One region of the Peribacillus sp. NPDC097264 genome, then DNA from elsewhere that is predicted to be linked to it. Evidence: riboswitches for the same ligand, from Rfam matches in the RefSeq annotation. Region 1 holds a riboswitch; each other region holds the start of a gene.
What was found. Region 1 has a riboswitch for S-adenosylmethionine ahead of mtnK (S-methyl-5-thioribose kinase). Riboswitches for the same ligand answer to the same signal wherever they lie in the genome.
Positions count from the first base shown of each region.

Region 2: linked by a shared signal. The riboswitch ahead of metK (methionine adenosyltransferase) and the one ahead of mtnK (S-methyl-5-thioribose kinase) in region 1 are both predicted to bind S-adenosylmethionine.
Region 3: linked by a shared signal. The riboswitch ahead of ACQKL0_RS00835 (methionine ABC transporter ATP-binding protein) and the one ahead of mtnK (S-methyl-5-thioribose kinase) in region 1 are both predicted to bind S-adenosylmethionine.
Region 4: linked by a shared signal. The riboswitch ahead of ACQKL0_RS15340 (Fur-regulated basic protein FbpA) and the one ahead of mtnK (S-methyl-5-thioribose kinase) in region 1 are both predicted to bind S-adenosylmethionine.

Region 1 is NZ_JBNNSR010000004.1:331,606-338,988, reverse strand. It holds gene ACQKL0_RS08755 (pyridoxal phosphate-dependent aminotransferase) at 1-988, opposite strand, end outside; gene ACQKL0_RS08750 (carbon-nitrogen family hydrolase) at 1,089-1,871, shown strand; SAM riboswitch class I at 1,945-2,097, shown strand; gene mtnK (S-methyl-5-thioribose kinase) at 2,169-3,374, shown strand; gene mtnA (S-methyl-5-thioribose-1-phosphate isomerase) at 3,387-4,433, shown strand; gene ACQKL0_RS08735 (S41 family peptidase) at 4,959-6,443, opposite strand; gene deoD (purine-nucleoside phosphorylase) at 6,686-7,383, opposite strand, start outside.
Region 2 is NZ_JBNNSR010000006.1:284,994-292,376, reverse strand. It holds gene ACQKL0_RS11880 (methyl-accepting chemotaxis protein) at 1-600, shown strand, start outside; gene pckA (phosphoenolpyruvate carboxykinase (ATP)) at 847-2,430, opposite strand; SAM riboswitch class I at 3,009-3,172, shown strand; gene metK (methionine adenosyltransferase) at 3,341-4,537, shown strand; gene ACQKL0_RS11865 (gamma carbonic anhydrase family protein) at 4,678-5,196, opposite strand; gene ACQKL0_RS11860 (alpha/beta hydrolase) at 5,411-6,214, shown strand; gene ACQKL0_RS11855 (hypothetical protein) at 6,255-6,440, opposite strand; gene ACQKL0_RS11850 (class I SAM-dependent methyltransferase) at 6,539-7,111, opposite strand; gene ACQKL0_RS11845 (TIGR01212 family radical SAM protein) at 7,108-7,383, opposite strand, start outside.
Region 3 is NZ_JBNNSR010000001.1:155,823-163,205, forward strand. It holds gene sufD (Fe-S cluster assembly protein SufD) at 1-315, opposite strand, end outside; gene sufC (Fe-S cluster assembly ATPase SufC) at 331-1,116, opposite strand; gene ACQKL0_RS00825 (MetQ/NlpA family ABC transporter substrate-binding protein) at 1,855-2,688, opposite strand; gene ACQKL0_RS00830 (methionine ABC transporter permease) at 2,704-3,372, opposite strand; gene ACQKL0_RS00835 (methionine ABC transporter ATP-binding protein) at 3,365-4,399, opposite strand; SAM riboswitch class I at 4,544-4,655, opposite strand; gene ACQKL0_RS00840 (O-acetylhomoserine aminocarboxypropyltransferase/cysteine synthase family protein) at 4,768-6,078, opposite strand; gene ACQKL0_RS00845 (thioredoxin family protein) at 6,418-6,726, opposite strand; gene ACQKL0_RS00850 (toprim domain-containing protein) at 6,730-7,095, opposite strand; gene gcvH (glycine cleavage system protein GcvH) at 7,164-7,383, opposite strand, start outside.
Region 4 is NZ_JBNNSR010000009.1:62,111-69,493, forward strand. It holds gene ACQKL0_RS15310 (acyl-CoA thioesterase) at 1-170, opposite strand, end outside; gene ACQKL0_RS15315 (DinB family protein) at 337-834, opposite strand; gene ACQKL0_RS15320 (ABC transporter ATP-binding protein) at 1,019-2,836, shown strand; gene ACQKL0_RS15325 (GDSL-type esterase/lipase family protein) at 2,912-3,610, opposite strand; gene ACQKL0_RS15330 (GNAT family N-acetyltransferase) at 3,771-4,277, shown strand; gene ACQKL0_RS15335 (aspartyl-phosphate phosphatase Spo0E family protein) at 4,330-4,506, opposite strand; gene ACQKL0_RS15340 (Fur-regulated basic protein FbpA) at 4,734-4,997, opposite strand; SAM riboswitch class I at 5,096-5,199, opposite strand; TPP riboswitch at 5,504-5,609, shown strand; TPP riboswitch at 5,678-5,770, shown strand; gene tenA (thiaminase II) at 5,876-6,565, shown strand; gene thiW (energy coupling factor transporter S component ThiW) at 6,566-7,099, shown strand; gene thiD (bifunctional hydroxymethylpyrimidine kinase/phosphomethylpyrimidine kinase) at 7,068-7,383, shown strand, end outside.

The DNA of each region.
Region 1 (7,383 bases):
TTAGCCAAGCAAAGAAGGAAGCATCTGGAGCCTGTACATCCCATCCAATGGATCGTAACCCTTCGATAAATACATTTCGTCGTCCTTCGTACATGTTCACGAGTTCCTTCACACACTCTTGTGAATCCAGTAAGGCGCATGCCGTGGCTTCTTGTATTGCGGGAAAAAGGCTGACGTAAAGATGATCCTGCAATAATTCAAGCGATTCGATGACACTCTGGTTGCCAACCGCAAAGCCAACCCTCCACCCCGCCATGTTATATGTTTTAGAAAGGGTGTAAATTTCTATCCCCACTTCTTTTGATCCTTCTGCTTGAAGGAAGCTTACCGGTTTTTTCCCATCGAACCCAATTGCACCATATGCGAAATCATGGACCACACATATCGAGTGTTCTTTTGCCATGGAAACCGTTTCTTCGAAGAATTCTGCTGACGCCGATGCTCCTGTGGGATTATTGGGATAATTCAAGAACATCATCTTCGCTTTGTCAAAAACCTCTTTATCTATTTCCTTATAATCGGGAAGAAAATCATTTTCTTCGGTCAAGGGCATAATTTCCGTTTTAGCTTGGGCTAACGCTACACCTGACAGGTAATCTGGATAGCCCGGATCAGGCACTAAAATTGTATCGCCTGGATTCAACAAGCATTGCGGTAATTCGACTAGACCAGCCTTTCCACCGAAAAGAATCGCCACTTCCGTTTTAGGATCTAGCTTGACGCCATATTCACGTTCATAAAAGAGGGCCGCAGCTTCTTTTAAATAGGGAAGCCCCCTAAAAGGAGAATATTTATGATTCATGGAATTTCCTGCTGCTGTCTGCAGGCTCTTCACGATATGTTCAGGAGTCGGTTGGTCTGGATTTCCCTGCCCAAGATTAATGACATCCTTGCCTTCTGATGTTATGTTATTAACTTTTTCGACTAAAGAAGCAAAAAACTGCTTTGGAAGCTCTTGAAGAAGTCTGGATTTTTCGAATTGCACCATCTTTGCACCTTCTCTGAAATTTCTTGAAATTATAGTCACAAATGATATATGTTTATCTTAATCTTGTAAAGTACTTTTTTACATATGGAGGTTTTAAATGATGAAATGGAAAATCGCCTGTTTACAAATGGACATTGCCTTTGGACAGCCAGATATAAATTTCCAGGTGGCAAAACAATGGATTGAAAAAGCTGTACAGTCTAAACCGGACATCGTCATGCTGCCGGAACTATGGACAACCGGCTATGACTTAACGAGATTACATGAAATTGCAGACGAAGAAGCAGCACAAACCATTACCTTTCTAAAAGCCCTTGCAAAAAAACACCACATTAACATAATCGGTGGCTCGATTGCAAAGAAAACTAAGGAAGGCATCTATAACACAATGCTCATCATCGATAAAGAAGGCAAACTGGTTAAAGAATATGATAAACTCCATCTGTTTCAATTGATGGATGAACACCATTACTTACAACCTGGCAAAAAAGATGGCTTATTCTCCCTCGATGAAAAGATTTGCGCCGGATTCATTTGCTATGATATCCGTTTTCCAGAATGGCAACGGGCCCATACGGTACGAGGTGCGGAGGTTATCTTCGTGACCGCCGAGTGGCCAAAGCCTAGGCTCCATCATTGGAGGGCACTGTTAATCAGCAGGGCAATCGAAAATCAAGCATTCGTTGTGGCTGTGAATCGTTCCGGTTCTGACCGAAATAATCATTTTGCCGGACATTCCATCATCATCGACCCGTGGGGAGAAATCATTTGTGAGGCTGGTGAAGAAAAAGAACTTCTACTCGGCACCCTTGACTTAGAAAAAGTAGGAGAAGCAAGAAATAAAATACCCGTTTTCGAAGATCGGCGGCCCGAGTTTTATTAATTTACCATTGACAAACTATTTGAAATATTGATATCATTCATTCGAGATTAATTTTCTGAAAATAAATACAATACTCTTATCAAGAGCAGGCTGAGGGATAAAGGCCCTATGAAGCCCAGCAACCGACTGTAATACCATTGTGAAATGGGGCGGGAATTCCGCCGGATTATATCCACAGAGCACGGTGCCAAATCCACCAGAAAGAATTCTTTCTGGGAGATAAGAGGTTCGAAGTGAAGCTTCTGCCTCTTTCTATGGGAAAGGGGCTTTTTCATATTTTTTAATGTACTTGGAGGGATAACAATGACTCAACCATCAAATTTCAAGCTATTGACAAACGAAACGGCAATTGACCTAACGAAGAAACTTGGGTTACTGCATTCAGATGACTCATTACTATGTAATGAAATCGGTGACGGAAATTTAAATTATGTTTTTCACGTTACAAATCCCGTAACAAATAAAGGAGTCATCATCAAACAAGCAGTTCCTTACGCAAAGGTTCTTGGTGAAAGCTGGCCATTGACTTTAAAAAGATCGGCTATCGAAGCGAATGCATTAATTCAATTCAGAAGCTATTGTCCCGAACTTGTCCCACAAGTCTATTATTCTGATGAACAGCTTGCAATCACCGTCATGGAAGATTTATCACACTTGAAAATCGCCCGGACCGGATTAATTGAAGGAGATCATTTCCCTCTATTATCCAAACACATTGGTGAATTTGTTGCAAAGACCGCTTTTTATACGTCTGATTTTCATTTGGAACCGGCAGCGAAAAAAGAGGTTGCCCGGAACTTCACGAATCCAGAACTCTGCAAGATTACTGAGGTTTTCATTTTCACGGATCCTTTTTTGGAGGAACATCCAGGCGAGTTTGAGCTTGAGTTGCTGGAGGCTGCCAAGTCTATATGGAAAGATGCTGATTTAATACTGGAAGTGGCTAAGTTAAAACAAAGCTTCGAATCCGAGCAGGAGGCCCTTCTTCATGGCGATTTACATACGGGAAGTATATTTGCAAGTGATACAGAAACAAAGGTAATTGACCCTGAATTCGCTTTTTATGGTCCTGTTGGATTTGACCTTGGACAATACATGGCGAATCTCCTATTCCAGGCAGTAACACGCGAGGCCACTGGGAAGGAAGAAATCTTTACTCATCTTCAGGAATTTTGGAATACATTTGAAGAAACCTATACGAACCTGTGGAATTCTGAAAATAAAAGTCCTTACAGTAAGATCGAAGGTTATCTTCCATATGTACTCAACAAGTTTAAAGGTGATGCATATGGCTTTGCAGGATGTGAACTAATTCGAAGAACCATTGGCCTATCTCATGTTGCTGATTTAAATGGCATTGAGAATAAAGAAACTAGAATTACAGCTAAAACGGCTACCTTGAAAATCGGGGCCCATATAATCAAAAATCGGAAAGAACTGAATATTTCAGCAGTGATAGAAGCCGTAAAGCAATATACATTGCCTTCCTATTCAGCCCTATAAGGAGATATACATATGACAACTACAACGCCACTACCCTATTCCGTCCAATGGAATGATACCCATATTACCTTATTGAATCAACAGGCCTTGCCATCAAAAATAGAATTCATTGAACTTTTTACGGTTAAAGATGTATATGACAGCATCTTGACCTTGAAGGTCCGTGGTGCCCCCGCTATCGGGCTAACTGCAGCATTTGGCGTTGCTCTTGGTGCAATCCAGGAAAATACCACGGATTTATGGCAATTTAAACACAATGTCACGAAACATGTTACTACACTCGCTTCTTCAAGACCAACAGCGGTCAACCTTTTTTGGGCACTGAAAAGAATGGAGAATACTCTACAAGCAGCCAATAGCATAGCTTCAGCCAAAAGCGCTCTTGTTGCTGAAGCAAAAAAGCTATTTTCAGAGGATGTGGAGATGTGCCGAAAAATTGGTGAATACGGATTGTCTTTATTCAACGAGGGTGATTCTATTTTAACCCATTGTAATGCTGGGGGGATAGCCACTGCACGGTACGGAACTGCCCTCGCACCTTTCCACCTGGCCAAGGAAAGATCCTTTCCTATAAAGGTCTATGCCTGTGAAACGAGACCTGTCTTGCAAGGGGCACGACTCACCGCATGGGAACTTATGCAAGCTGGAGTGGACGTTACATTAATCTCGGATAATATGGCAGCCCACACCATTCATCATAAAAAAATCGAAGCCATTATAGTCGGAGCAGACCGTATTGCGGCAAACGGTGATACAGCCAATAAAATTGGTACATTGGGTTTGGCGATATTAGCTAAGCATTACGATATTCCTTTCTATGTAGCAGCACCATCAAGTACATTCGATTTATCTCTCGAGTCGGGTATCTCCATCCCAATCGAAGAAAGGAATGGGGATGAAATCACTTCTATACAAGGAGTCAGGATAGCACCAGAAAATGTGAAGACATTCAATCCTGCTTTTGACGTTACGCCCCATTCTCTTATTACAAGCATCATTACCGAAAATGGCATCATTTCACCTGATTACAGGAGTAATATCCCGCTTTTTGTAAAATGAAATTATTTATAAAGGATTGATCAAGGGGCTGTCCCAAAAGGTGTAATTACACACCGAAATTGAATAAATAGTAAAAGGCAGAAACGTTGATTTAACAACATTTCTACCTCTTTATTTTTGCGAAATTCACTGGAATAAGGACTTATTAGACAGCCCCTTCATTCTTTTCACGATTAACCTTGGAAACCCATTCAGTTGCTCCTGTTATATTTATTCTGACGAGGTTCTTTTTGATAGATATAATCGCAGAATTTAGTCAGAGTGGCATCTAGCCTTCTTTGATTTTTCTGCCGCTTTTCGGTAGTAATTATTCTTAGCCTTGTATGAAAGTTCATGTTCCTCAAGCAGGGTTTACCGCTCGTTTTCTTCAAATTCTACTTCATCATGGATACCCTTCCATTCCCCACCCATTGGTACTTCTTCCATGGTCACCTTATGGATTACACACACACCTAAGTCAAGCATACGAAAAACGGCCCATCAGCAATAAATGCTTGCTGATGGGCCGCTTGTTTTTATAAAAGATTATTTGATTTTCTTTTTCAATACTTCCACCGCTTTTTTCACTTGAGTATCATTTTTAAGGATTTTATCCCTAATGACTTCCATCAATTTAACGGTTGTATCGTCTTTAATGACACCTGTTTCTTTGATCTTATGATCCTTTTGGAATTCCTTGACCGCTACCTTTGTTTCTTCATCGAAATACTTATCCACTTTTCCTGGATTATACCCGGCTTCTTTCAGCATTTTCTCCGCTGCTTCTACTTCACTCGAGGAATCCGATACTTTCAATCCTTTATCAGGAGAGATATATGGAAGATTGGCATACTCGGGAAGCTTGACTTTTATATCCGGTTCAATCCCTTTTTTATGGATCCAATTGCCTTTCGGAGTCAGCCATTTTTGTGCTGTATACTTAAAGTTGGAACCATCATCAAAGTCTGCGGCTTTTTGCACGGTCCCTTTTCCGAATGATTTTACCCCTACAAGCTGAATACCCGCAGATTCACTAACAGCGGCGGCAACGATTTCAGATGCACTTGCACTTCCATCATCAATTAATACGACCACTGGTAGCTTCAACTCACCATTATTCTGGGATTTATAGACTTCTCTTTTTCCTTTTCGATCCTCGACCTGAAGGATGACTTCCCCATTCGGGATAAATAAGTTTGCCATCGCGATCGCTTGGTCAAGCAATCCACCCGGATTTCCACGTAAGTCCAATATTAGGCCTTTCATCTTTTCTTTATCCATGTCTTCAAGTGCCGTATTCAGCTCTTCCACCGTATGCTCAGAAAAACTTGTAACCTGCACTTTGGCAATCCCATCATCAAGCATCTCTGAATAAACCGTTTCAATCGGAATGGTATCACGCTTAATGGACAAAGTAATCGGTTCCTTTTCACCCGCCCTTGAAATGGCAAGCTCCACTTTTGTTCCCTTTTTCCCCCTGATTTTCAAGACAGCTTCCGAAGAACTTAAGCCATCAAGGCTTTTGCCATTGACACTTAGTATAATATCATTAGGCCGGACTCCGGCTTTTTCAGCTGGTGATCCTTTAATAGGGGAAACCACCATGATCTGTCCATCCTTCTCTTGGATTTCAGCACCTATTCCTTCAAAGGAAGAAGAGATGCTCTCATGGAAACTGGAGGCTTCTTTCTTATCCATATAAGAGGAGTAAGGATCATCCAACGATTCTATCATTCCATTTATAGCTCCATCCACGAGCGTGTTCTCATCGATTTCTTCATAATAATTATCTTTGATCGTATCATATGTAGAATATAACTTTTCAAATTCAGGATGATTACTCGGTGCAAGTGACTCTACTTTTTCATCGCCAAAGGTCAACGCGATTGTAGTTATCCCTGCTGTCAAAAATATGAGTAAGAAAATCCCCATAATAAACGTAAACTTTTTTATTTTCACAATTTTGCCTTCATCTTTGGGCTGTTGTTGATTTTCTTCTTCCACTGAAGCCTCACCACTTTCATTCTTCATGACAATATTAACTAATACATCCTATTTTATCAGCTTTCTAGCAAATCGGAAAACTTTAGTTATCAAATTTTTTGAATGATATGTAAGTGCCTACCATCTTGCTCCAATCCAGCTTTCTTATAGAGACCAATTCTTTATCCACATTCTATTTACGTGCAAAAATACGGACTCCGTGGAATAGAAGAAACTAAATATCTTAGTTTCTTCTATTCCTGGCTACCCGTAAATGATAACGTTTATAGTCAGTCTTGAATCGCTGCCTCTAAAGAAACCTCAATCATCTCATTGAATGTTGTTTGGCGCTCTTCGGAGGTTGTTTCCTCACCTGTTAAAAGATGGTCGGAAATCGTTAAAACGGATAATGCTTTACGACCAAACTTAGCAGCAAGTGTATATAATGCAGCCGATTCCATTTCTATAGCAAGGATTTGGTACTTGGCCCACTTTTCCAATTCACTATTATCATTATAGAATTGATCTGCGGTAAATACGTTTCCGACTTTCAATTGCAACCCTTTGTCCACCCCTGCATCATAAGCTTTTTTCAATAAATCAAAATCAGCAGTAGGAGCAAAATCAACGCCACCGAATGTCATGCGGTTCATTTGTGAATCTGTAGAGGCACTCATAGCCAGGATTACATCTCTGACCTTCACATCTTTTTGAATGGCACCAGCTGTCCCAACCCGGATAAGTTTTTGGACATTATAGCTATTCATCAATTCATTTACATAAATCGAAATCGAAGGGACACCCATTCCTGTACCTTGAACGGAAATGCGTTTTCCTTTATAAGTTCCTGTATACCCAAACATATTACGAACTTCATTGTATAATTTAGCATCCTCTAAAAACGTCTCAGCAATATATTTTGCACGTAACGGATCCCCAGGAAGCAAAACCGTTTCCGCAATTTCATTTTCTTTAGCACCAATATGTA
Region 2 (7,383 bases), on a different contig from region 1:
TCGGCGAAAATCATGGAAATGATGACGAGCCATTCAAGTGATATTCAAAGAGTGACAGCCTTGATTACGGACATTTCCGACCAAACTAATTTACTGGCATTGAATGCCGCGATCGAGGCTGCCCGTGCCGGGGATCATGGAAAAGGTTTTGCGGTCGTGGCAGATGAAGTCCGGAAACTGGCTGAGCAATCGAAATTGTCCGCCTCAGAGATTGCAAACATGGTCAGCATGATTCAAGATGCGACCAAAAAAGGGGTGGAATCCATCAAGATGGGAACCAAGAAAGCGGAAGATGGACTCATTGCCTCGGAGAATTCCTTGCAGGTGTTCGACCAGATCAAAGTGGCAGTCGGTGAAGTGGGAAAACGGATAGAGTCGGCATCCAATGCTATCGAAGACATTCAAGCCATGACCGAAGAGGTGGCAGCAGGGGCCACTTCCGTAAAGGAAATTGCGGTGAGCGCTGCTGAACGGGCACATGATACAAGTGCAGCCACAGAAGAGCAGCTAGCGGCGAATGAACAGATTACGACAGGCGCCCAATCACTAGCAATCCTGGCCGAAAACCTACAGAAGGAAGTAAGCCACTTCAAGATTTAAGAACACGATGAAGAGCCCGAACGATGAACACCACTCCCACGGTGTTTTAGTCGTTCGGGTTTTTTCTGTTGCAATGCGGCTTGTCACATGAAATAGGAGGAAGGGACGGGGATAGCCAAGGGGTGTGCGCGTAGAAAGCTAATGTGAATATGGGGAAGAGGAGGATATCCAAGGACTATGCATTCTTGCTTTGATGATAAAGAAAAGGACCAAGCGATTTTCGCTTGGTCCTTTTTCCTATCTTTATTATGCAATCGGCCCGCCAAGTTCTTCGATTTCGTTTGGTACGCTACCGAATTTCTTGAAGTTTGCACGGAATTGAGCGGCAAGGTCTTTTGCTGATTTTGTGTATGCAGCAGGGTCTGCCCATGTTTTGATTGGTTGAAGCACTTCATCAGGAACACCAGGAACATGAACCGGAATGTTCAAGCCGAAGATATCATCTTGAACGGTTTCAATGTTGGCTAATTCACCTTCAAGTGCTGCTTGGATCATGGCACGAGTATAAGCAAGCTTCATACGGCTTCCAGTTCCATAAGCTCCGCCAGTCCATCCTGTGTTAACCAGGTATACTTTTGCGTCATGCTCGTCGATTTTTTCTCCAAGCATTTCAGCATAGCGTGTAGCAGGAAGTGGTAGGAAAGGTGAACCGAAGCATGTAGAGAATGTTGCTTCAGGAGACGTCACACCTCTTTCTGTACCTGCCAATTTGCTTGTGTATCCGCTCAAGAAGTGGAACATGGCTTGTTCTTTAGAAAGTTTGCTGATTGGAGGCAGTACGCCAGAAGCATCAGCCGTTAAGAAAATGATTGTATTCGGGTGTCCCGCAATACTTGGATTCACAATGTTATCGATCGCTTGCATTTGGTATGCAGCACGGGTGTTTTCCGTTAATGAGCTGTCATCGTAGTCCGCCACGCGTGTTTCGGGATCTACCACGACATTTTCCAATACGGCGCCGAAACGGATGGCGTCGAAGATCTGTGGTTCTTTTTCACGTGAAAGGTTGATGGTTTTTGCATAGCATCCGCCTTCGATGTTGAATACACCGTTAGAAGACCAGCCGTGTTCGTCATCACCGATCAGTTTACGGTTCGTGTCGGCAGATAAAGTCGTTTTACCAGTACCGGACAATCCGAAGAATAAAGCGACATCGCCTTCACGACCTACGTTTGCCGAACAATGCATTGGAAGGATTTCTTCTTCCGGAAGTAGGTAGTTCATGATTGAGAAAATCGATTTCTTCATTTCACCTGCGTATTCAGTTCCACCGATTAGGATAGTACGGCGTTCGAATGATACCATGATGAACGTTTCGGATTGCGTTCCATCAACTGCTGGATCCGCTTTGAAATTAGGTGCGGAAAGGATGGTGAATTCTGCTTCATGCCCTCTTAGTTCTTCCTCATTCGGACGGATGAACAATGTATGAGCAAAAAGGTTGTGCCAAGCATATTCATTAACCACTCGGATAGGAAGGCGTGATGATTCGTCTGCTCCAGCAAAACCTTTGAAGACAAAGACTTCTTCTTTTGTCTTTAAGTAATCCACTACTTTACTATATAGTTTATTGAATACTTCCTCGGAAATGGGTTGGTTCACTGGGCCCCAGTCAATTTTGTCCTTTACAGAAGCTTCTTCCACAATATATTTATCTTTAGGTGAACGGCCTGTGTATTTGCCCGTTTCAGCTTTTACTGCGCCGGTTGAAGTTAAAACGCCTTCATTTCTGCTTAATACTTTTTCCACTAATTGAGGAACTGAGAGTTGAGTTTGCACATTATTTCCTGCTAATAATTGGTGTAACTCATTAACGTCAACAGAATTCATATATGAGATACCTTCCTTTGTTTAAGTTTTTATAATACAATTAGTATAACACATTGGATTAAATAGTCTATACTATTTAACTTTTTTTGTGAATGAAAATGGAATAGTCACATTAATCAATTATCTCACTTCGAGTGTAACCTTATGTATAGTGCGGGCATATACTTGCAGTGAGTCATCCTGGATGGATGTTTTTGAATCTGGTTGAATCGGGAGACGATCTGGATGAAGTGAATCTAGGATGTGAAAAACGATTGCTGCCACAAGTCTTTGTGAAGTCCCGTTTTAGGATTAGTGTACCTTTTCATTTATAATAGGAAGAAAAGAAGTGAACAACCATTTATGTAACTGAAAAAGGGATGAATATAGGGGTTCGGATGGTATGTTCATTTTGTCTGATTTATCCATTGTAAGTCAATGGTCTTATCTTCTTAGTTTACACTCTTTAAGAATACTATTTATATTCCGGCTGTGCCAGATAAAAAGTTTTTTTATTTTTCATTGGGGAAAAATGTTCTATTTAGAAAAACATTGACAAATTCAGACTAAATACGATAGTATCTTAAATTGTACGGATTCTCTTATCCCGAGTTGGTGGAGGGACAGGCCCTTTGAAACCCAGCAACCTGCCATATTGAACTTGACTCCAAGGTCAATCGCCGAAAATAAAGCGATGAACCTTCAAGGAATAGTGGTGATGGTGCTAACCTGAGCAAGGTAAAAAACCCTTGAACGATAAGAGTGAAAGGATAGATGATAGAATTTTTAAACCTTTCCTCATTTGCCAGGGAAGGTTTTTGTGTTTTTATTCATTAATTCTGTGTCTATGATTGAAACTAATAAGGGAAACGAGTTCCGTAAAAGATCAGGCTCATGCCTACAACATACTAACTTCCAAGGAGGAAATAAGATGTCAAAGAAACGTCTATTTACTTCTGAATCTGTGACAGAAGGCCATCCGGATAAAATTTGTGATCAGATTTCAGATTCCATTTTAGATGCAATCCTAGCTAAGGATGCAAATGCGCGCGTTGCGTGTGAAACAAGTGTAACGACAGGTCTTGTACTTGTTGCTGGAGAAATTACAACATCGGCTTACGTGGATATTTCACGCATTGTCCGCGATACGATTGCAGGTATCGGGTACACTCGTGCGAAATATGGTTTCGATGCCGAGACTTGTGCCGTGCTAAGCTCGATCGATGAGCAGTCTGCTGATATTGCAGCGGGTGTTGATAAAGCATTGGAAGCACGTGAAGGTACGATGTCCGATGAGGAAATCGATGCTATCGGTGCAGGGGACCAAGGTCTTATGTTCGGATTCGCGTGCAATGAAACGGAAGAGCTTATGCCACTTCCCATTTCATTGGCTCATAAGCTATCATTCCGTCTTTCTCAAGTTCGTAAAGATGGCACGCTAAGTTATTTACGTCCTGATGGAAAAACGCAGGTAACGGTTGAATATGATGAAAATAACCTACCTGTACGTGTAGACACAATCGTCATCTCCACACAACATGATCCTGAAGTGACACTTGAACAAATTCAAGCCGACTTAAAAGAACATGTGATTAATGCGGTCGTACCGGCTGACTTAATCAATGAAGATACAAAATACTTCATCAACCCGACTGGCCGTTTTGTAATCGGCGGACCTCAAGGGGATGCTGGTCTTACTGGCCGTAAGATCATCGTTGATACGTACGGCGGATACGCTCGTCACGGCGGCGGTGCTTTCTCTGGTAAAGATGCGACAAAAGTGGACCGTTCTGCTGCATATGCCGCTCGTTACGTTGCGAAGAACATCGTAGCTGCTGGCCTGGCTGACAAAGCGGAAGTGCAATTGGCCTACGCAATCGGTGTGGCTAAGCCTGTATCCATCTCAATCGATACATTTGGAACGGGAACAGTAAGTGAAGAGGTGCTAGTGGAATTGGTAGAAGCGAATTTCGACCTACGTCCAGCTGGTATCATCAAGATGCTTGACCTACGTCGCCCAATCTACAAGCAAACAGCTGCATATGGTCACTTCGGCCGTACAGATGTTGATTTGCCTTGGGAGCGTACGGATAAAGCAGAAGCTTTAAAAACACAAGCTAAAGCGTAAATCATATGAGAAAAGGTGCCTTGCTTTAATGCAAGGCACCTTTTTTGATGGGCAAAAATAGGATTAAATATGGCTTCCTAGGGAATAATTCAAGGAATCCTATTTTTAGCTAAGCGTTTTTTTGTATCATACGATTGGTGTTACTTTATTCGGTCAGCCTGTTTATAGAGTTGTCCTTTTTCAGCATATTCCCGGACAATGCGATCCATATCCTGGCGATCTTCCTCATTAATTTCACGAACGACTTTGGCTGGCCTTCCAAAGGCTAAGGTGTTCGGCGGGATAACCTTTCCTTGGGGGACAAGGCTCCCTGCGCCGATGAAGGCACCTTCACCGATTTCCGCTCCATCAAGGATGATCGAACCCATGCCGATGAGGGCTCTCTTTCGTATTTTGCAGCTATGTAGAATGACTTGGTGGCCGATGGTCACTTCATCTTCGATTATCAGTGGGTTATTGGGACTTTGATGAAGTACGCTGTTATCTTGTACGCTTACTCTTTTCCCGATGATGGTGGGTGCCACATCGCCGCGAATGACGGTATTGAACCAGATCGTTGATTCATCACCGATTTTGACATCGCCTGTCACGACGGCATTTTCAGCAAGATAGGCGCTTTCGGAAATTTCTGGTTCCATGCTTTTGAATGGATAAATAATCAATTTTCATCATTTCCTTTCCGAAGTGGATAATTTTGCTGTATTATTTTAATATACCGTATCAAAATAGCCTTGGCTACTATTTGATTGAGCACAATTAATTAGGTTTCATTTTTGTCGAAAACCGAGAATGTGGTTATAATTTACCATATAGATTATTTTTCATTCTGCATGGAACGTTTACAACTAGAGAAAAGTGAAAGGGGGATTTCGAATGTGGAAATGGGAGACGGACGGAGATGCAAAAGGCGTCATCGTCATTATTCATGGGGCAATGGAGCATCATGGCCGTTACAAGTGGTTAACACAAATGTGGCTTTCAGCCGGATACCATGTCGTCATGGGCGACCTACCCGGGCAGGGAATGACGACACGCGCCTTCCGGGGGCATATCGATTCCTTTGACGAATATTTAGAAGAAGTAAAAAGCTGGATTGAAGATGCATACGATTATTCCCTTCCTGTCTTTTTATTAGGACATAGTATGGGTGGGTTGATTGCGATCCGCCTGCTTCAGGAGGAAGAATGGGACATCGCGGGGGTCATTTTATCATCGCCATGCCTCGGCCTGATGACGCATCCTCCCAAATACTTAACCGCCATTTCACACGGCATGAATATCGTGATGCCAAAATTCCGGGTGGATTCTGGGTTAACTCCCCAAATGGCGACAAGAAATTCGGAAATCCGTGAATCGGATACGAACGATACATTGTACATTACCAAAGTTTCCGTTCGCTGGTATCGGGAGCTTGTACAGGCAATGAAGGATGCTTTTGAAGAGATTCCGGAGTTTCAGGACGTGCCTTTACTGATGATGCAGGGCGGAGATGACAAGGTCGTCAACAAAAAGGCGGTCCGGGAGTGGTTCAACTATAACTTGGCCAGCGAAAAGCAATACAAGGAATGGCCGAAACTATATCATGAAATTTTCAATGAACCGGAGCGGGATGACGTATTTCAATATGCACTGAGTTTCGTTGAAAACCGGTTGAAGATATTGGGCTATGTCGTTTAAATAAGAAAAAAGCTGCTGAGAAACTTCAGCAGCTTTTGTTTTAGAGGAATTTGTCAAAGGCATGTTCGAACGGCTTCAATTCTTCCATCGTGTTCTTATCTTCGGTCAATGCATTCAGGCTGGTGACGAATTGGCCATATGATTCACTTGTATCCGGTTTGATTTTCACAGTCAATAAATCTGCCCTGCCAGTAACGAAGTCGATAAATGTTCCATGTTTCTGCACCCATTTTTTTCTCATTATAATGGGTAAAAGTTTAAAAATACAAAATAAACGGTCGGATTTACAAAAACACCACCGTTTATTGAACGGTGGTGGGAGTTCTACCTTTTTTCTATCGCAATGAGGAACGGAGGAGAATGAACTTGGTTGATGAAGTCGTATTTCAGGACATGGGCTTTTTGTTGAGACAGGTTCTGTACATAGTGCATCAACGCATCCCGTTCCGTTTCTCCTCCTGGATGGCCGTGATAGATGACGAGGACGATGATGCCCTCTGGCGCCATCATGTCGAACAGTTTTTCCAGAGAAGCGATTGTCGTATCGGCTTGCGTGATGATCGATTTATCGCCTCCAGGTAGATAGCCAAGGTTGTAGATGGCCCCGGTGATCTTTCCCGCATGTTCCCCGGTGATATACGTATCAAGCTGTTCATGTCCATCGTGGACGAGGGTGCAACGCTTTTGTAAATGTTCCGTTTCCAATTTATTCGCGGTAGTGTGAATGGCTTGCTCTTGAATGTCAAAACTATAGACATGACCGGTTTCGCCGACCAATTGGGCGAGAAAAACGGTATCATGGCCGTTGCCCATCGTTCCATCAACGGCGATGTCCCCTTGTTGAACGGCTCTCTCAAGAAGTAGCTTCGCAAAATCCAAAACGCGATTCAGCTTCATGGTGATGGGACCTCCTCTGATTGATAATGTTTTCCCTGCCAGCTATTGCGGCGTTTCAGTTCGGCATCGATGGCGTTCAGGACATCCCATTTATTGACGCTCCACATCGGCCCGATCATCAAGTCTATGGGGCCATCGCCGGTAATGCGGTGGACGATCATTTCTGGGGGAATGACTTCCAACTGATCGCATACGAGATTTACATAATCGTCCCGTTCAAGAAATTCAAGCATTCCTTTTTCATATTGCTTGACCATCGGCGTTCCTTTCAA
Region 3 (7,383 bases), on a different contig from region 1:
AGCTGCTGACAAATTAATATGTGCCGGCGTATTATTGCGTTGAATGTATAGATTTTCATTTTCTTCAATGATCGATTTAATCTCTTTTGGAAGTTCTTCTAAAGAAGCAAATGCTTCACTTTCAACCGTATGGGTTTTGAATGAAGTGAAATTCCATTTATCTATCTTCGTTTTATCCGGTCTAGGCATCGGAAGCTCTTCTAAATCTGAAAAAGCTTTGATTCGAAGGTCTGATAGCCAAGATGGCTCATTATTTTTTGTTGAATAAGAGCTTATGTCCTCTTTTTCAAGCGATAATTTCATTTCTGTAGTCATTGCAAATCCTCCTACTTACGCTTCTTCGCCAACAGTTTCGTCTTCAATGCCCAATTCTTGTTTAATCCAGTCATAACCTTCTGCTTCTAGTCGTGCAGCTAATTCAGGACCGCCTGATTTAACGACGCGACCTTGCATCATAACGTGTACGAAATCAGGTGTGATGTAGTTTAGTAGACGTTGGTAGTGAGTGATGATCAAGCAACCGAAGTCTTCTCCACGCATTTCATTGATTCCTTTAGAAACGACTTTAAGTGCATCGATATCAAGACCTGAGTCAATTTCATCCAAAATGGCGATTTTTGGTTGAATCATCATTAATTGAAGGATTTCATTACGTTTTTTCTCTCCGCCAGAGAATCCTTCATTCAAATAACGTTGAGCCATATCTTCATCCATTTCAAGGAATTCCATGTTTTTATCCATTTGACGGATGAATTTCATAAGTGAAACTTCGTCGCCTTCTTCACGGCGTGCATTGACAGCCGAACGCAAGAAGTCTGCATTTGTAACACCACTGATTTCACTTGGATATTGCATAGCAAGGAAAAGACCAACACGAGCACGTTCGTCAACTTCCATTTCCAATACGTCTTCACCATCAAAACTGATGCTTCCGCTTGTTACTTCATATTTAGGGTGACCCATGATTGCTGAAGATAAAGTGGATTTACCTGTTCCGTTCGGCCCCATGATTGCATGGATTTCTCCGCCTTTTACTTCCAGGTTAACCCCTTTTAAAATTTCTTTGCCTTCTATTGATACATGAAGATCTTTTACCGTTAATGTTGAACCTGACATAATAATACCTCCGTGAACTTAATTCCTATTTTATTACAGAAAGTGAAAATCACTTTCTTGTCTATAGTTTTCAAAAAATCATTCTCACTTTATTCTCATTACAATTTTATAACAAATCCAATTTAGAATCAACTAATATAGATGGAGGTTTTTACTCGCTAGGGAGTGGAAACCTGCCCTATTGTTATAAAACGACCGTATAAAGGCTTTTCACTGCAAATATGCCCTTATTTTAGTTTTCGTTAATGTTAGCTAATTATTCGGGATTCCATTCATAATAAGATATTCCCGAAAAGTTCAAGGGGAAGACGGTTGGCCCTTATCATGAAAAAAATCGATCTGCAGGAGTAATGAGCAGGATCCGGTACGTACAACAGATCACTTTTCATTTTACCTCTACAGACCGATTTTTGAAAGACTCTAATATATGCTTATCCGTGGATTTTACGTTGTAATTCCAGAACCATTTTATTGCATTGCTCATGTTCCCTATCTCTTACTTTTTCAACCTCGATACGAAGGTCTAAATTTCTGCTGTATTCACTGTACCCAACCCCATGTGATAACTGCATAGCTTTTTCCATTTCGCTCGTTACGTTTAAATCTAAAGTATTGATAGTGAACCATCCTTTCAAATTTGTGAATCATTTTGTTTCTTCGTCTATTCTATACCCTTTGCTTTCAACTTTAAACCCCAACTTAAAAACGACCTGGAAATCCAGGTCGTCTTTCGTTGCTTTATTCCTTTGCAGGTACGACTGCACCCTCATATTCCTCAAGAATGAAATCTTGAATTTCTTTGGAATGTAATACTTCCACAAGCGTCTTGATTTCTTCTTTGTCTTCGTCACCTTTATTAACAGCGATCACGTTCACATATGGTGATTCAGAATCTTCTATTGCAATGGAATCTTTAAGTGGATTCAAGCCAGCGTCGATTGCATAGTTAGAGTTGATTAGGACCGCATCTCCTTCGCCGCTTTCATAGATCTTCGGAAGTAATGCCGCTTCATAATCTGCATCGAATTTAATGTTCTTCTTATTCTCGACAATATCTTTTACTGTAGCTGTCGTTTTATCAATGCCTTCTTTAAGAGTAATCAGGCCATTCTTTTCTAAAAGTGATAAGGCACGTCCATGGTCTGCAACAGAGCTGCTTAAAATGATTGTTGCTCCTTCTGGAAGCTTATCAATGCTTTTATATTTTTGTGAATACAAAGCAATTGGTTCAATATGGATGCCGCCTGCATTAACAAAATCATATCCATTTTCCTTAATTTGAGATTCTAAATAAGGAATGTGCTGGAAGTAGTTCGCGTCCAGTTCTTTATTGTTCAAAGCCTTGTTTGGCAAGATATAGTCTTGGAATGTTTCCACTTCCAATTCAATGCCTTTTTCTTTAAGAAGAGGAATCGCTTTTTCAAGAATCTCTGCATGTGGTACATTCGATGCACCCACCACTAACTTCTTCGTATCATCGCCACTACCTGTATCTTTCTCTTTATCCGTTCCGCAAGCCGCCAATGCAATTGATAAAACTAGAACGAATGCAATCCCTAAAAACTTTTTCATCCTTTTCATCTCCCCTTATCTTTTATCCAATTTAGAAGTAATCACATCACCGATAATCTGTATGATGAAGACAATAATTAATATGACAATCGTCGCTACCAGGGTAACGTCGTTGTGATTCCGTTGATAACCGTCCAGATAGGCTAAGTTACCCAATCCACCAGCCCCGATGACACCTGCCATTGCCGTGTATCCAACCAATGCAATCGATGTTACCGTGATGCCTGATATAAGGGCCGGCATCGATTCTGGAAGGAGGACCTTATAAATGATGGTGCTGGTTTTGGCTCCCATTGATTTAGCCGCTTCAATCACGCCTTTATCAATCTCACGAAGGCCGATTTCGACCATCCGCGCATAAAATGGTGCTGCACCGATAATGAGTGCTGGTAATGCCGCATTCTCACCAATCATGCTACCGACAAGTAATTTGGTGAACGGAATTAATAATACAATCAAGATAAGGAATGGAATCGAACGGAAAATATTAACGAAAGCACTTAACACACCGTTAACGCCCCGATTCTCCCACATATTCCCCTTGCCTGTTAAAAACAGAAGCAACCCCAATAGTATCCCTATAAAAAAGGTCGCTACAACTGAAATACTTGTCATATACAGCGTTTCTTTCGTCGCTTCTATGATGTCTTCCCAATCTACATTCGGCAATAATTCTTCAAGCATGAGTAATCACCTCCACGCCTACCTGCTGTGCTTTTATGAATTCGATTGCGCGGAGCATTTCATCTTCACTGCCATCAAGGTGGATGAACAATGTTCCATATGAGCCGCTTCTCGTTTGTGATATTTTCCCCTGGACAATGTTCACATCCAACTCAAAATTACGTACCAATTTTGTGATCAACGGGCTTTCTGCATGATCCCCCACGAATGTCAGTTGAATCACTTTTCCTGCTGGATACCGTTCAAACAAATGCTCCATCGTTTCTTTTGTCTCTTCTGGTTCTGTCACCTGCTGAACAAAACGCTTAGTCATCTGTTCTTTAGGGTTTCTGAATACTTCCAGGACAGCTCCCTGTTCGACTACCCGTCCACTTTCCATCACAGCCACTCGATTGCAAATCTTCCGAATGACATGCATCTCATGTGTAATCAAGACAATGGTTAAACCAAGGCGTTGATTTATATCCACAAGCAATTCCAGGATGGAATCGGTTGTCTGGGGATCTAGAGCGGACGTGGCCTCATCACACAAAAGCACTTTCGGGTTATTGGCAAGAGCCCTCGCTATTCCCACCCTTTGCTTCTGTCCACCACTTAGCTGCGATGGATACGCTTTTTCTCTTCCTTCCAATCCAACTAACTTAATGAGTTCATTGACGCGCTTGATGCGTTCTTGCTTGGAGATGCCCGCAATTTCCAGAGGAAAGGATATATTTTCTTGAACGGTCCTTGACCACAAGAGATTAAAATGCTGAAAAATCATGCTAATCTCTTGACGGGCTTTACGAAGCTTAGACCCTTTAATTGTTGAAACTTCATTTCCCGCAACGTTCACGGAGCCCTCAGTAGGCCGTTCCAACCCATTCAGCATACGTATGAGCGTACTCTTGCCAGCCCCACTGTATCCGATGACTCCGAAAATCTCGCCTTTATTTATTTCTAAATTCACACTATTCACGGCATGAATCGTTTCGCTATTTCCTTTTCCTGTTCGAAAAAGTTTACTGACGTTTGACAATGTAATCATGTATGCTCACCTCTTTATCCAATTAAGCCTATGAATTTAGTCGATTTATTTTTATGGCCTCCTGATGAATCTATCCTCTATGATTCAAAGAAAATAGAAAAAGCCCTTCTGCATGAGCAGAAAGGCAGGGAAAAGCAGGCCTTCCTCTCATCTCCCAAAGCCTCTACGCTTTGTGTGAATTGGCACCTTTCCAAGGAAAATCCTTGTCGGTTGCCGGGTTTCAACGGGCACATCCCTCCACCTCTCTTGATAAGAGCTATATATGGACTATTCTTTTTTGTCTTAACATTCACTTTACTATGTCTGAAATTTTAACACAGATAAAAAAGGAGTGCAATGTAAAATCCTAGGGTGTACCTGTTTCTCCATTAAACTCTTTGAGAATTCACTGACACGATATTCGTCGCTTTTTCAATCGCTTGCTCTAGATCTTCAAGTAAATCGTCTACATTTTCAATACCGATTGAAAGGCGAACCTGGTCGGCGCTGACACCGGCCTTGACCAGTCCTGCATCATTCAATTGCTGGTGAGTTGTACTTGCTGGGTGGATGATTAGGCTTTTAGCATCCCCGACATTGGCGACATGCGACCATAACTCTACCGAATTGATGAGTGTGGAACCTGCTTCACGTCCACCCTTAATTCCAAACGTCACCACAGATCCGGCTCCCTTAGGCAAATATTTATCCACAAGGGCTTTATCGGGATGATCATCGTTACCCGGATAAGAAACCCATGAGACTGCCGGATGGTTCTCCAAGTATTGAATGACTGTCCTCGTATTCAACAGGTGTTCCTTCATCCTGACATGGAGCGTTTCCAGGCCAAGCGTGAACTGGAATGCACTTTGAGCACTTAACGTCGGTCCCAAATCCCGAAGCAATTGCACACGCGCTTTCGTGATAAAGGCAGCAGGCCCTACCGCTTCGGAATAGACAAGTCCATGATAACTAGGGTCAGGTTCCGTAAAGCCTGGATAATTAGGCGAATTCCAATCGAATTTACCACCGTCGATGATGACTCCCCCTAATGTCGTACCGTTACCCAATAGCCACTTTGTAGCTGAATGGATGACAATATCCGCCCCAAAGTCTATTGGTCGGCACAGATACGGCGTTGCGAAAGTGTTATCGATGATAAGAGGTATCCCTGCTTCGTGGGCTATTTCCGCCACTTTTTCGATATCAAGAACCCTTAAGCTTGGGTTGCCGATTGTTTCGGCAAATATGGCCTTCGTTCGTGGAGTGATTGCCCGTTTGAAATTTTCCGGATCATCAGGTGAGACGAATTTCACTTTGATTCCGTATTTAGGGAGTGTATTTTCAAATAAATTATAGGTCCCGCCGTACAGTGTTGAAGCAGAAACGATTTCATCCCCCATACCAGCGATATTAAGGATGGAAAGGGATATAGCGGCCATGCCGCTTGCAACTGCCAATCCACCGATTCCCCCTTCTAACAGGGCCATTCTTTCTTCAAAGACACTGACAGTGGGATTGTGAAGCCTCGTATAGATATAGCCATTCTCTTTTAATCCAAACAGATTCGCTGCATGATCTGTATCTTTGAACAAATAAGCATTACTTTGATAAATGGGCACGGCGCGGGCACCCGTTTCGTCGACTTTTAAACCGCCATGCACACTCAACGTCTCAAAGCGGTAATTTTTTTCTGTCATTATATTCTCCCCTTCTTCCATTGTTTTAGTAGGGATTAAAGCGATATTGCCTCTTCTCTTGTTATATGCAAGGAACCTTATAATATGAAGAAGTCGGAACTTCCCGCCACCGTCCATAGAAATTTCCCTATTGAACGATGTCGCCTGGATAAGCGCGTTTTGTAAATGGCAGACATTCCATCCTCGTGTATGATGCGTCTATAACGTATGTACTTCATACAAAATATAGCACTTTAGTAGCAGGTAGTCAATTAGTTATTAGAATATTCAATCATTAATACGAATGCTATTTCCCCCCCATGACTTTAACAAAAAAACCAATCCATGTAGGATCGGCTTTTAGCTTATCTCTTTCAGCAATCCATACAAATAAGGAACAGACTGAAAGGCATATATTTTTTTTGTCATCTTTCCTTTTTCAAAAAGCAAAAGACAAGGTACGCTCTCAATTTCATATCGTTCAGCCAATGTCTGGACATAATTCATGTTCATTTTTCCAGCCTTCATTTCCGGGAACAGCTCTAGTGTTATGGAAAGCATTCTTGAAGCCACCTGGCAGGTTCCACACAAAGGTGTGTATAGATATAAGCTAAAAGTGTTCCCTTGATCAACAGCTTGCTTAAAGTCTTCTTCTTTCCATTCCTCCATCAGTTACTCTTCCATCCTTTTACTTGTAAATTTAGTTTTCACTTTCATATTTGCAGTTAGTAGCACGGAAGCGATGTGATGTTCTGGGGTATCCTCGACTTCCTTGTACATCCTATCTATGTACAAATGCCTTGCTTCCGGCAGTTCCCGACGAAATTGTTTCCTTAGCTTTTCCCCTGACTCATCTGCGTCAAAAAGGATGTAAACGTCCCTGCCTATCAATTCATCCACCATTTCATCCAACTTCGTTAAAGAAATGGTGCCATTGGTACATCTGATTTCCACTTCTTCGTCCAGAACGGATGCCACTTTGCGCTTGTCTGAAAGGCCTTCAACCATAATCACTTTATCGGGTACATCCCATTCCATCTCATCACCCCGTCTCCACTCAAATTGAAAAAGAGCAGGCTTAATTAAAGCCTCCCCCCTCACCTTACTTACCCGTTTATCAGGCTATCATATTCGTTTGCACTCATCAGTTTTTCAACTTCACTGCTGTCTGATGGTTCAAGGACGATCATCCATGCTTTTTCAAACGGAGATTCATTAACGAATTCAGGATTGTCATTTAACTCTTCATTGATTTCAACGACCTTGCCGCTAATCGGAGCATAAAGTTCAGATACCGTTTTAACGGATTCTACACTGCCAAAGGGC
Region 4 (7,383 bases), on a different contig from region 1:
GCCGTAACGACATTACTTCTAGCATGGCGCATGGCAGAAATGGCCGCAACGTCATCAATGTAAGCCATTAATTTCCCACCAAACATTGTACCGATATTATTTGTATCAGGTGGTAGAACTAGACTCGTTTTTATAACCAAAGAGTCCGAGCAATGTTTTATTTCTTCCATGGTGACTGCACTCCTTTATGTCCATTTTCTCACTAGTTCACTTTAACGAATTTTGCGCGTTAAAGCAATAATCATGATTATTACCCATATTTTTCTCATCTCTCAATAGGTAAGTACTGCTTATATAGTCTTTCCTAAATCAATACATATATAAAAAAAACTCAACCTATTGGCTGAGTTTTTTTAGTTTGGCCTTCAACTCTTCAATTTGCAATAAATGCCGTTTCTCATGCAAACCGACAAACGGAATCCACTGCTTCAAACTTAAATCTTTAAACAAGGGATGTGGGAATGACTTCTCTTCCAAGTCATTCTCCTTCACTTGGAAGAGTACCTTTTCCAATGCCTTACGTGAAGAGGCAAGCTTAGCTTTTACTTCAGCTAATGTTTGGAACTTCTCTGACGGAATGACAAATGGAGGCGCGTCCACTTTTACGTCACGATTTAATGTATACTGGATCGGTTTATCATCTACTCGATTGCTCTCGTCACTTGCCAGTGTATCGGCAATTCCTTTTGTTACCGCCCTCTCCATTAGAAATAAATGCTCCAATACCTGAATGATGCTCCAACGTCCATCTTCGGGATGTGCATTTACCTGTTCATCCGATAACCCGTTCACTGCCTGGAGAAGTTCTTCCCTGATTTTTGTGTTTTCTTCCACTCTACCAGCTCCTTATTCACTTTTTTATAATTATTCCACCGAAGGGATAAGTTGTAAAATATAAGGTTCTTTATTAAAGAAAAACCGCTCAAAAGTTGTCTATTTTTTTAAAACCTCTATGATAATCATAAAGGTTTTTTTGCTTTTAAAGACAACTTTCAATTTACCATAGGAGTGATTAAATATGAGCGGGGGACATATCCCTTTCAGCCACAAGGGCCGTAGCACCCTGACAGCTGCACCATCAAAAGGAAGCATTCGGTCAATGTTGAAACAAATATTCAATCGTATCCCATCCAGATGGAAATTTTCAAGTATGATCATATGCATAATGATTTTCATTTCCATGCTTGAGTTTTCCATTCCACAACTTACGCAATATACGATTGATGATGTCATACCTGGGAAAGAATATGACTCATTGATTTGGGTAGGCATAGGTATCCTCTTTGCGGCCATATTGTTAGCTTTGCTTAATTATGTGAACGGCTATATCGTATCTAAAGTGGGGCAAAAAGCGATCATGAATTTACGAAATGAAATGTATGACCATATTCAAAAATTGGATATGAAATTTTTTGATAAAAATAGAACGGGTGACTTAATGTCCCGACTCACGAATGATGTGAACCTGCTTCAACAACTCATCTCATCAAGCATGCTACAAGTTATTACAGATACGGTCACCTTCTTTGCCATCGCAATCTATATGCTGTTCATCAATTGGAAACTGACCGTGGTCCTTCTCATTACCTTTCCGTTCATGTTCTATCTGACACGTGTATTTGGTAAACGAATCCGCCTCTCATTCAGAAGCGTGCAAAGTTCGGCCGGCGATGTCAGCAATCAGCTGCAGGATTCCCTTTCCGGCATACGGCTCATCCAATCCTTCACAAATGAAGAATTTGAATCAAAACGATTCGCGGACCGAAATCATGAGAATACGGTAGCAAACATCAAATCAGTTCGACTGAGGTCCATGTTTGGCCCGCTCATAGATTTAATGAATAATTTAGGTCTGATCGCCGTGATTGTATTTGGTGCCTGGCAAGTGATGCAGGGAGAATTTACGATTGGATTAATCGTGGCATTCCTGGCTTATCTCAGGCTTCTGCAAAGTCCAATCCGTAATTTCAGCCGTGTAATCAGTATCGTGCAACAATCGGCTGCAGCTTTTGAACGGATTACCGAAATAATGGAGACACAACCTGGAATCCAGGACAAAAAGACAGCAATTAATGTTCCCAAAATCACGAAACAAATCGAATTTCAAGGAATTGATTTCGCTTATGTCGAGGGGGTACCAGTACTCCGAAATCTTAACCTGATGATAAAAGCAGGACAGGTAACCGCTCTTGTCGGCTCATCCGGGGCAGGGAAATCAACGATTACCAGCCTTTTAATTCGTTTCTATGACCCCCAACAAGGGACAATAAAAATGGATGGCCATGATATTCGTGATCTCACCCTCAAATCTTTACGGAGCCAAATGGGGGTTGTTTCGCAAGACATCATTTTGTTTACCGGGACCATCCGCGATAATATAACCTATGGTAAACTCGACGCAACGGACGAGGAAATTATCGAAGTGGCTAAGGCGGCATATGCTCATGATTTCATCAAGACGTTCCCAAAAGGATATGACTCACAAATCGGAGAACGTGGGGTCAAACTTTCTGGTGGCCAAAAGCAACGGATTGCCATCGCCAGGGCCCTTTTGAAGAATCCCCAAATCATCATTCTCGATGAGGCGACGGCATCGCTCGACACGGAATCCGAACATCTGATTCAGGAAGCGTTATCCAACCTATTAGAGAACCGGACTTCAATCGTCATTGCCCATCGGTTATCAACCGTTCAAAAGGCAGATCAAATTGTCGTTCTTGAAAAAGGGGTAATTCAAGAAAATGGAACGCACGAACAACTGCTACTAAATAATGGTCGCTATCGGCAGCTCCATGACTTACAGTTTCCACAGGCGGAGGCACCATCAGAAACATAACCAACCAGAAATCCGCCCCCGATAAATAAACCTAAAAGGGCATGGAAATCAAGTCTCCATGCCCTTTTATCGTTCTTATTTAAAATCATATTTATCTAAGATTCGATTGGTTATAAGCTGATAGCCTTCTTCATTTGGATGAATTTCATCACTGAAGTATGCTTTTTTATCTTTGTTTTCGAATAAATCGTTGGTAGGGATATACTTTAGTCTACTATCCTTGTCCACCATCTTTTGAATCGAATGATTATAATCACTAATATGGTTTTCTAATTTCAAGTCGTCTTTATTGGGGTTATATAACCCTATCACCAAGATATCAGCTTTATTATTTTTCTTTAGAAGCTCAGAAAGAATTTTATCTAAATGTTGTACATACTCTTTCTTTTCATCATTTATCTTTTGATCATTGATTTTTTTTAAGTTTCCACCATTACTGTTAATTAAATCATTGATTCCGATATAGACGATAAATGTGTCAGCCTTATCCAATTTTGTGTTAATCTCAAGATCTTCGAGCTGTTTAATGACACCGTCCGTTTCCTGACCTTTAATACCATAATTCCAGAATTGGACTTTTTCTGAATCGGAATCATTCGTTTTATGTTTCAAGTCATCAATATATCCTTCCCCTTCTTTATCGCCCTTTCCATAAGTCAAAGAATCTCCAAATGCCATGACTCTTTGATCGTTTTTCGCATCTACTGCCTGAAACGCATAGGCAACTAAACAAATAACAAGTACAATAAAAAATAAGCCAACGATTTTCTTCATTTGTTTTGCTTCTCCTTTTGTATTCACTAGGAAGTATTTTATTTTTAAATACCCAAAAAGAGGACAAGCCTAACATTTGAATAACTTAATAAAAATTAAATTGCATGACGCACCTGTACTGGTGATTGGAATGCCATAATAAATGGATTGGAGCTTAATGATGAAGGAGTTTACAGAATTCAGGGAAGCAGTATTTGAGGATTTGCCTAAAATTATCGAAATTTACAATTCTACAGTACCTTCGAGGATGGTCACTGCGGATACAGAACCAGTTACAGTAGAATCACGGCTCAAATGGTTTGAAGAACATCATATTCTCAAACGGCCATTATATATGATCATACATGATGGAAAAACAGCTGGATGGATGAGTTTTCAATCTTTTTATGGTAGACCCGCATATGATTTTACCGCTGAAATTAGCATCTATATAGATGAGGAGTTCCGTGGGAAAGGAATTGGACAACTTTCAATCCAAAAGGCTATAGAGGTGAGTCCGAAGATAGGGATTAAGACACTTCTTGGATTTATTTTCGCACACAATGTACCAAGTATTAAGCTTTTTTCAAAATTCGGTTTTGAAAAATGGGCTCATTTACCGAAAATAGCAGAACTCGATGGAGTGGAACGCGATTTGGTCATTCTTGGTAAACGTGTCACTACATGACTTCCATTGCAAAAGGCGATTGCCTGGATTTGAATGGTCTGGGATGTACTGATTATTCGCTACAAACTCCCAGGAATTTTATATGTGTGACCGCATTCAATAAAGAATCCAACTCTTGACTTGCTTGAATGGTCACCCTGCTTGTCAAACCATAATTTTTTGCTAACATGATCATTTCTTTTCGTTTTTCTTCAATTTTTTCAACTGCTGTTATGTGAGGAGGCTGCAATATAACCACTTCCTATTTTTCAATTATTTTACATTTTCATCATAACCAAAACACTAGGTTAAATCAACCATTTCACGTGATTTAAATATGTTATTTTACTAGATGAATGTGACAAAATACCTATTAATCTTTTATCTTTTGTACTTTTTATGTCGATTTAAAAGGGAAAAAGCATTTGCCTTTACACAGCAAATGCTTTTTCTCTTTGATTGTTCACTATAGGTTAACTAAGTCATGCACTCTGGAGGTGACTCATTACCTGATTTATCTATAACAATCTTATATTCATCTTCAAGAGCTTTTAATGGAGCATCATAGAGATGCTTTTCATCAGAGGTTTTGTATACACCATTTGATAATAGTTCTTCTATCAACAATGCTCTCCTCTGTTCTTTTTTCTCGAAAAACTCTGCCATATGAATGGCCCCTTTCCTTTTATTCATATTTTCCACATATAATGCCCCTAATCTTATAGGCTTTGCTAAAGCCAAAATATATATACCTGTTGTACGGGATCCTTAAACCCTATTTGACAAAAATAAAAACCCCTTCTAATCCAAGAAGAGGTCGACAGAGGTCCGTTCGTCTCTTCTTATCTTCCAAGCGATTGCTTGTTGGAAGAAGCACAGTTCCCCGATGGGTCTGTTGCCGAGGTTTCATAGGGCCAAGTCCCTCCACCTCTCTGGATAAGAATACAGAATATAAATGATTTTGACATGATTTTATCCCACTTGCAAGGATAAGTCAATTGCATTCAAATAATTTTTAATTTTTATATTATTTTTCCGTGTGCCCTTTTAGCACAAGGTAAGACCATATCCCTATTTTGCTAATAACTATATTTTCCTCCAATTGACCGTGGGTTAGGTATGCTCCATTTGCCAATGGGGATTTTATCCTACTACCCCTTTCACGCCACAAGATACTCATAAAATTCTATTGGATTCAAAGGTTGCATTTTCCTTTTTATCTGATATGATGACAATAATCACATACGAAATACCACTAGGGGAGTCTTCTATAAGACTGAGATGGAATGATGTTCCGGACCCTTTGAACCTGATCCGGGTGATGCCGGCGGAGGAAAGTGGATGATATCGTCGTCGTATATTTGACTTCATCCATCTGCCCCGTTCCGTTTTCAGGAACGGGGTTTTCGTTTAATTGAATAATAAGCTGCTAGGGGAGCCATTAATAGGCTGAGAATCAAACCCTTTGTACCTGATCTGGTCATACCAGCGGAGGAAAGCAGGTTGAAAAAGGGATTCGTACATTCCTAGAACAGCCGCTTTCTATATGAAAGCGGCTGTTCTTCATTTTTGGACACTCCCCTCCTTTGTATGTGAATGAATTATAAGGGGGAAAAATCATGGCGAAAACCCAAATGAAAACTTTCAGTGCTAGACTTCACGAACGTTCAAAAGAAATTTGGAAAAAGAATCATACTCATCCTTTCGTTCAAGCAATTGGAGACGGGACACTATCAGAAAAGAAATTCGCCTATTACTTAAAGCAGGACTATATCTATCTTATGGATTATGCCAAGCTTTTTGCCTTAGGGACCATCAAGGCCACTAACCTTGAGATCATGACCAAATTTGCGAGTATTTTAAATGAGACTCTACAGGTAGAAATGGATTTGCATAGGAGCTACTGCAAGGAGTTCGGAATTAGTTCTGAGGAATTGGAAAATACCGAACCAACTCCGATTACCCTTGCCTATACAGGTTATATGCTCAATGCTGCCCATCATGGAACTTTAGCCGACCTTATTGCCTGCTTACTTCCTTGTGCCTGGGATTACTATGAAATTGGCTCGTTATTAAAAGAACAAAATGGTCCAGCACTAGAAACAAATCGCTATATCGCTTGGATTCAATCGTATGCATCCCCCGAATTCGCAGATGCGCACAAATGGTTGGCCAAGCTGTTAGACGAACTGACGGAAGATATGCCTGAAAAGGAATTGAAAAGATTAGAGAAACACTTTTTAATGACCTCCCGATATGAATATTTATTTTGGGACATGGTTCACAACGAACAGGATTGGCCGCTTTAAATGCTAGACACGGGTAACTTATTACGGAAAATGACGTTGACTAGCTTGTTCACGGCCATCACTACCCTGACTAGCTCATTCGTTTACATCCCTGTTGGTTTTGCGAAGGTGTTTCCTATTCAACATGTAACCAACGTCATGACAGCCGTTATGTTGGGGCCGCTTTTTGCTGTGACCCAGGCCTTTTTAGTATCCCTTATCAGGAACATGACAGGTACAGGTTCCATTTTTGCATTTCCGGGCAGCATGATTGGTGCCCTGCTGGCGGCCTTCCTCTACCAAAAAACAAAAAGGATGGGACACGCCTGCTTGGGAGAAATAGTGGGGACAGGCATTCTCGGATCCATCGCCTGTTATCCGATCGCGCTTTTATTATTGGGAAAAAAAGCGGCACTTTTTGGTTTTCTGCCAGCTTTTCTTCTTAGTTCTTTAACGGGCGCAATTATAGGCTTTCTTTTATTGAAAGTTCTCTTAAAAAATCATTATATGAAGGGGTTTTTTTATGAAAAGGGCACTAACGATCGCCGGATCTGACTCTGGGGGCGGAGCCGGCATCCAAGCTGATTTAAAAACATTTTCGGCCCATCGGGTTTATGGCATGTCTGTTATCACAGCCGTTACGGCACAGAATACCTTGGAAGTTCGATCTATACAGCCCATCGATCTCCCTGTGATCACCGATCAAATTGCGGCCGTATTTGAAGACATTCGTGTCGACGCAGTAAAAATAGGGATGCTTGGATCAAAGGAGACGGTCGAAACCGTCGCCCATTCGCTAAAATTATTTAAACCGGCTATCGTCGTCCTTGATCCTGTCA